DNA from 3 places in the Enterococcus sp. GPZ-007 genome. Region 2 is predicted to be linked to each of the others. Evidence: riboswitches for the same ligand, from Rfam matches in the RefSeq annotation. Region 2 holds a riboswitch; each other region holds the start of a gene.
The links. A riboswitch is a leader RNA that binds a small molecule or an ion and turns the genes downstream of it on or off. The one in region 2 is predicted to bind thiamine pyrophosphate.

Region 1 (2,263 bases), on a different contig from region 2:
TCCAAAAACTCCAGGAGGATATGATGTAGTGATGGCTTCAGAGATGTTAGGCATTTGGACACCGCGCAAAAATACGAGTCTGATTGAATCAAATGTAGCATCGCTGAAGAAAACTGAGATATTCTCAGAATGTCGCCAAGTGTTAAGAAAGAGCGCTCAATATTTTAGTGAGATCGGCTATGAGATTCCCGTCGATGAATTCATCGTAAATATTTTATTGGGGGATCCAGAAAATAGTGTCTTGATGGCGAGTGAGGGCTATAGTGGATTTGGCGGGATACCAGGTTATATCCTGTTGATCGTTGTGCCAAATGAGTTCAATCGTACTCGATTAAAGTCGGCTTTGGCTCATGAATTTAACCATAATGTCCGTTTTACTTATGAGCCTTTCAATCATGGGGATATTAGTGTTGAGGACTATTTAGTTATTGAAGGGTTGGCGGAAGTTTTCGCTGAGGAGCTTTACGGAATCGAGCAGCGGGGACCGTGGGTACAGGACTATGACGATGAAGAGCTGGAGTACACAATCGCGGTGATGAAAGATGGTCGAGAAGCACGCGGCTTTGATCAAGTTTCCGCGTATATGTATGGTGATGAAGTCGCACGAGAACAAGGCTATCAACCAGTAGGCCTTTCAAGGAACGCCGGTTATACGATTGGTTATCACCTTGTAAAAGATTATCTAAAAAACACCGGTACAACAATTGCCGAAGCGACTTTGACTCCTAGTGAAACGATCGTAAAAGAGTCTAAAATATTTGATTAAGTAGTGAGGACTTAAAATACCAGTCGTTTTTCTAAAACAGGTATGCTATACTTTCACTAATTGAATGACACTAGGGGTGCTTTTGAAGCTGAGATTATACCCATTGAACCTGAAACAGTTAGGACTGGCGCAGGGAATGTGTGACGTAAAGAAATGTGCACCCGACCGCTTTTTTGTGGTCGGGTTTTCTTATGCATGTTTTTTAATGTTAGAGCCTCCTTTTCATTCTAAAGAGAATAAAGGAGGTTTTTATGTTGCATTAAGAAAGTTTGTTGTTGGTTGGATTAGATTTAATAAAAGGAGCAGTTTAATGACATTTACAGAACTTGCAAGAAAAGAAGCAGCACGTTATTGGGATGGAAGTTTCGAGCATCCCTTCGTTCAATCGTTGGCAGCTGGAAAGCTAGCACCCGAGATTTTTCGTTATTATTTGTTACAAGATCGCTATTATCTTGAACATTTCAGTAAGCTATACAGTCTCATCGCCGAACAAACAGAGGATCAAGCGGTTCAAACTCAATTAAGAGAAAATGCGGAGAACCTTAAGTTAGGCGAACTGGCGATTCGTGAGGAATTCTTTTCAGAATTAGCAATCAGCGATAAAGAAATCCTAGAAACAGCAATTGCACCCACGGTTTATCACTACGTTTCCCATATGTATCGTCAACTGATAGACGGTACACCAAATAGTGCTTTTGCGGGAATGTTGCCTTGTGCTTGGCTTTATCAAGAAATCGGAATTCGCTTGATTGAGGCGGGATCGTCCCATCCGTTGTATCAGCGTTGGATCGAGACCTATGCGGGTGAAGCAGCAGCTGAAGGAATAAAGAAGGAACGCGCACTCTTAGATCGTTTGTATGAAGAGAGTTCAAAAGAAGAGCAGCAACAGATGATCGAGGCATTCGTGATCAGTAGCAAAATGGAATATGCCTTTTGGGAAATGGCAGTGAATTTAGAAAAATGGTAACTCTAAGAAGATCGTTCGGAAAAGAACGGTCTTTTTATGTTGAAAACGATTGACAACAGGCAATTGCAAATGTAGAATGCAAGTCAATACTTGCATTAATAGGAGGCGTGTAAAATGATTTCGGGAGCTGAGTTGGTTGTTAAGGCATTAGTTGAAGAGAAGGTTGAAGTTTGTTTTGCTTATCCGGGTGGGCAGGCGATTGATTTGTTTGATGCGCTCTATCAGAGAACAGAGTTTCGTGTCGTTTTGCCACGGCATGAACAAGGTTTGATTCACGCGGCGGATGGTTATGCCCGCTCTACTGGGAAAGTCGGCGTTTGTATGGTTACCAGCGGACCAGGTGCGACCAATTTAGTCACGGGTATCGCTACAGCCGGGTATGATTCATCTCCACTAGTTTGTATTACAGGTCAGGTTTCAACACAACTGATTGGAAAGGACGCTTTTCAAGAAGTCGATATGGTGGGAATCTGCCGTTCAATTGCCAAATACGCAGTGACAGTCAAGAAACGAGAAGAATTAGGAACGAT
Region 2 (2,263 bases):
GCTAAAAAAGTGGTTTTCGGATACGACTTTGCTAAAGTCTGCATCGCTTCGATCAATTCTTCGATTGCTTTATCACTTTGATCCAGCTCGCTACCATCCACTCCGCGAGCATAACTCGGCAAATTGCAGAAATTACGCAATTCGGAAATATTGCCCTTTACGACTGATGGTTTTTCTTCCACCAAAGAACGCCCCACCTGATCACGAACTCGACTGACACCATAACCAACCAAATCAACCACCGTTGGCTTCTGCGCTTTATTCGCTAATTTACTCGCTGCAATCAGACTCTTTTCTCGTTCTTCCGATAAATGACCAATATTCAGCAGCAAACTATCGGTCTTTTGAAACAGCTCTTCAAACTCTCTGGGATCAGAAGCCATGATTGGCTTCGCCCCAACATAGAGCAAAGCGTTCGCCACCGTCTCACAGGTGACTTCATTGGTTATGCAATGAACTAACGGCCCATCCGCCAACGGAAATACCTTTGAAAAATTCGTTTTGATCATCCAAACATCCTTTCACTGGAAAACAACCGTTGCCAGCGTTTAAAAATCGCTGTTTCCTGTAATTTCACTAACACTACAAAAGCAATCGCCGAACCGATCAATGTCGCACCGACAAATCTTGGCGTATAGATCAGCCAATACAGATCATTTTGACTGCCAGTGAACCAAACCATCACAGGATAAGACAAAAGCGAACCGATGATGCCCGTGCCAACGACTTCTCCCAGCATCGACCAGATCAATTTTTTTCCAAAACTGTAAAACAGTCCTGCTAAGAATGCGCCAAATACCGCACCCGTCAATGCCAACGGCGGAATCCCCAACATCGTCATCCGAATCAATGCACAGACCACTGCCATTACTGTCCCATAGAATGGTCCCAATAATACCCCGGCGATAATATTCATGACGCTGGACATCGGCGCCATCCCTTCTATCCGCATCAATGGCGAAAGCACGACATCCAAAGCGATCATCAGTGCTAGTAACGTTAACTTGTGGATTTTATTTTTCTCCACGACAAATAGCCCCTTTCCGCAAGAAACAAGAGGAGCAAAAGACAGAAAAACCCAACCAAAAGAAAATGGTCGGGTACGATCAGTCAACTAGCTACATTTCCCTGCGACAGTCTTAACTGCATCAGGTTCCATGGGTATAATCTCAGCATTACAGCACCCCAAATGTTTCTATTCAATTGATTGAAGTATAACATACTTTTTTTTAACCAACTAGCTTATAATGAATAAAAGCGGCTCGAACTCGTTCAATTTTTGAATAATAAGAGAAAAACAGAAAGGATGTTTTTATGCCTAAACCAGATTTTTCTGCGATCCATCACGTCGCTATCATCGTGTCGGACTATCAAAAAGCTCGCCATTTTTATGTCGATATTCTCGGTTTACCGATCATTCGCGAAAATTACCGACCAGAGCGCCAGGATTATAAACTAGATCTGCAGCTTAACGATGCGGAATTAGAAATCTTTGCCGTACAAGACCCGCCAAAACGTCCAAGTTTTCCAGAAGCGGCCGGCCTGCGTCACTTAGCCTTCAAGACAAAAGATATCGAAGCGACGGTTGCTTATTTAGCTAGCCACGGTGTCGAATGCGAACCTTTACGAACCGATGACTTCACTGGTGAGAAGATGACCTTCTTCTTTGATCCAGATGGACTGCCGCTGGAATTACATGAATAACAAAAAGCCTCTTTTCGCTTTGAAAAGGGGCTTTCCTTGTAATAGATTTACGCTTCTTCCACTGGATACTTAATCGCATTTTTCTTCAATTTTTCACTGATGATCTCATCAATATCGAAATCCAGATTATCAGCCATCATGTAAGAATAAATCAGTACATCAGCCAGTTCTTCCTTCAAGCGCTCTGTCTGTGTCCGCGCTTCTTCTGAATCCTTCCATTGAAAAAGCTCCAGCAGTTCGGCCGCCTCTAAGCAAATTGATAATGCTAAATCCTTCTCATTATGAAATGGGCGCCAGTTTCTTTCATCGCGAAATTGATTGATTTTTTCCATACTATTCATAGTCAGCCTTCTTTCGCTAACTATTCTACCATAGATACAAGGCTTCGATTTTCTTCCAGCTCACTAATCGTTTCTTGAATCCAGCGTGTACTTAGTCTAGTCAAGAAGGGATCAATCACAACGACCGGATATTCCTCCGGTAATCCTTCTGCTGAGCCCGTAGTGATCAGGCAATCGTATTTTTTTAGCTCCTCATGTAATTGCGGTGTGCCGCCGGA
Region 3 (2,263 bases), on a different contig from region 2:
AGTCTTTACTCAATCCAAAGGAATCAAGTGGATTGATTTTAATGATTTAGCGATGCTAAAAGAACTAACTCCATTAGAAATTTCAGAACTGCTTTATTTTGGTCATATGCGGACACACCTGCACTCGCCTTTTTTTTACAAGTTACAGAATAATTTCGTGTACTTCAATTTGGGCAATGGAACAATGCGAGTATATTATCGCTATTTAGATGAGTTCTATCGTATCCTTGCTAGCAAATTGACCCGTGTCGTGTTGGAAAGGGTCAATGATCGGCGGTCGTTTTTCCGTAGAGGTTCTTCTGTCGCACCATTGGATGGCGAATTATTGAAGGAATTATATCCGATCTTACAGGAAGGTGCAATTTTTTGTCTCAGTGAGTCCGAACTAAAAAATCGGGTCTACAGTATCCCGATTTTCCTATCTGATGAAAAAGGCTGGCGTCGCAGTCCTAAGAACTATAAAAAAGAACAGCAGATCGCAGAGATTACTTACGATACCACCAAACAGCTATGGTCATTGGAAGTCGAAAATGATGATCCGGTCTTCTCATTCCGCTAATAAAAAGCATTTGTCTGCTAAGGACAAATGCTTTTTTTACTGTTTATTGATGGCTTTGTTTCTGGATCAAGTTTCCGTCTTTCGGCAAAAATAGCTGCGGGACTTTTTCAGCAACGATGACCGCAACGATCGCTGTCACGACGGCTGTCGCCAAGCCGCTGACTCCGTTCATAATCAGTGAGAAGATCCACGGATTCAAGCCCCATAAAGCATAACTGCCCCAGAAAACCACACCCGCGATAAAATGCCAGAAGAATCTTGCTCCGGTCCCCATAATCGTCCCGTAAATAATATTTTTACGAGCGCCTCGCAAGTCTTCATCAACTAGTGCCTGTTGAACTTTCTTAGCATACAGCCCGGCGAATCCTGCAAAGGTAAATGCAATCGGGTATTCGATCAGTACTTGAATGACACTTAAAAAGTAAACATCCCCCGCTGGAAAATGCAAGATCCCCCAGATGAACGCTGAAAGCAACGCGGGTTTCACACCACGGCGCAATGCGAACAAAGTCATTGGAATCATCCCTAGTGAAACGGTAAAGCTGCTGCCGATCGTTGTCGGAATCAGTGACAGCATGAAGGCTAATGCCGCCACGATCGTCCCTTCGATCATGATTCTTGTTTTGTGCATAAAAAAACTCCTCCTTTTGAACATACAGTCCACAAAGGAGAAGTAAATATCTTTACTTCATCACAATTCCTACGCTCGAATAACCGAAACAGGTACTAGGGTTTAGAGTAATCTCAATCTCAGCCCGAGGGCTCCCCTTTGCGACAGTATTATTCTATTTTCTAGTACATCTAGAGTATAACAGATGTCTGATTGCTCGTAAATGTATAAAATACTTTTATCGTGAAATACTTTCCTGATCTCCGCTTGGTGATAGGGTCGTTACCTTTTTGATCCGATCAATCGTCAGCATCACTAATTGGTTGTCTTGAGTGCGAATAACGATAGATTCATTAGCGACAACTTTAGGCAGCCAGCCTGAGATCGTATGAAACTTTTCTTCGTTTTTCTCATCTTGAACTTGAATGACCACTAAACTATTCTGTAGAGCTGCCATCTTCAGTTTGAGAAAAATATTCTCGTTGGCCTGCTCTTGGGCACGTTTTTCAGCAGAATCATTCAAAAAATCCGAGATGAAACGATACGATGAATTTGAAAACAGCTTGATTAAATTCTTTTTTGGCTTCTCGTTTTTAGTCATTCAGCTTCCTCCTATCAAGAGCACGGTTGCGTAGTTTGATTTTACTTAAATTCACAAGAAAAAACAAGGAATCTAGTCCAATTCAAAAAAAGTTAACCATTCGTTTAAACCTTTTTCAATTAATTCATAGGTTTCTTCAAAATTCCCTGTGTACCAAGGGTCTGGAATGCTTTCTCCCTCATGACCCGGCACGCGATCCAGATACAAATAAATCTTATCTTCCGTACCCGCTGGAGCCATTGATTCCAAATCGTAGACATTTTCCTGATCCATCCCGATGATGTAATCTGCCTCATAGAAATCCTCAGTAGTAACTTGGCGAGCGCGCATTCCTTTAGTAGAAATATGATGCTGCGACAACAGCTTCTGGGTTCCGCGATGGGGCGGGTTTCCGACCTCCCAGCGGCTGGTGGCTGCTGAATCGACTTGATAATTATCCTTCCGCTCTTTTTCCAGCGCATCGCGAAAAATCGCTTCGGCCATCGGTGAACGG

Region 1: another riboswitch for thiamine pyrophosphate. It lies ahead of tenA (thiaminase II); the one in region 2 lies ahead of thiW (energy coupling factor transporter S component ThiW).
Region 3: another riboswitch for thiamine pyrophosphate. It lies ahead of thiT (energy-coupled thiamine transporter ThiT); the one in region 2 lies ahead of thiW (energy coupling factor transporter S component ThiW).

What each region holds. Positions count from the first base shown of each region.
Region 1 is NZ_JCAFYN010000021.1:16,939-19,201, forward strand. Features, by position in the region: gene AC4J95_RS11920 (DUF2268 domain-containing putative Zn-dependent protease) at 1-766, shown strand, start outside; TPP riboswitch at 829-920, shown strand; gene tenA (thiaminase II) at 1,077-1,733, shown strand; gene ilvB (biosynthetic-type acetolactate synthase large subunit) at 1,848-2,263, shown strand, end outside.
Region 2 is NZ_JCAFYN010000015.1:71,118-73,380, forward strand. Features, by position in the region: gene thiM (hydroxyethylthiazole kinase) at 1-509, opposite strand, end outside; gene thiW (energy coupling factor transporter S component ThiW) at 506-985, opposite strand; TPP riboswitch at 1,109-1,198, opposite strand; gene gloA2 (SMU1112c/YaeR family gloxylase I-like metalloprotein) at 1,315-1,704, shown strand; gene AC4J95_RS09865 (nucleotide pyrophosphohydrolase) at 1,752-2,045, opposite strand; gene AC4J95_RS09870 (AcpB/EbpR/MafR family transcriptional regulator) at 2,066-2,263, opposite strand, start outside.
Region 3 is NZ_JCAFYN010000033.1:23,185-25,447, reverse strand. Features, by position in the region: gene AC4J95_RS15330 (hypothetical protein) at 1-559, shown strand, start outside; gene thiT (energy-coupled thiamine transporter ThiT) at 603-1,190, opposite strand; TPP riboswitch at 1,240-1,338, opposite strand; gene AC4J95_RS15320 (hypothetical protein) at 1,408-1,770, opposite strand; gene AC4J95_RS15315 (low molecular weight protein-tyrosine-phosphatase) at 1,843-2,263, opposite strand, start outside.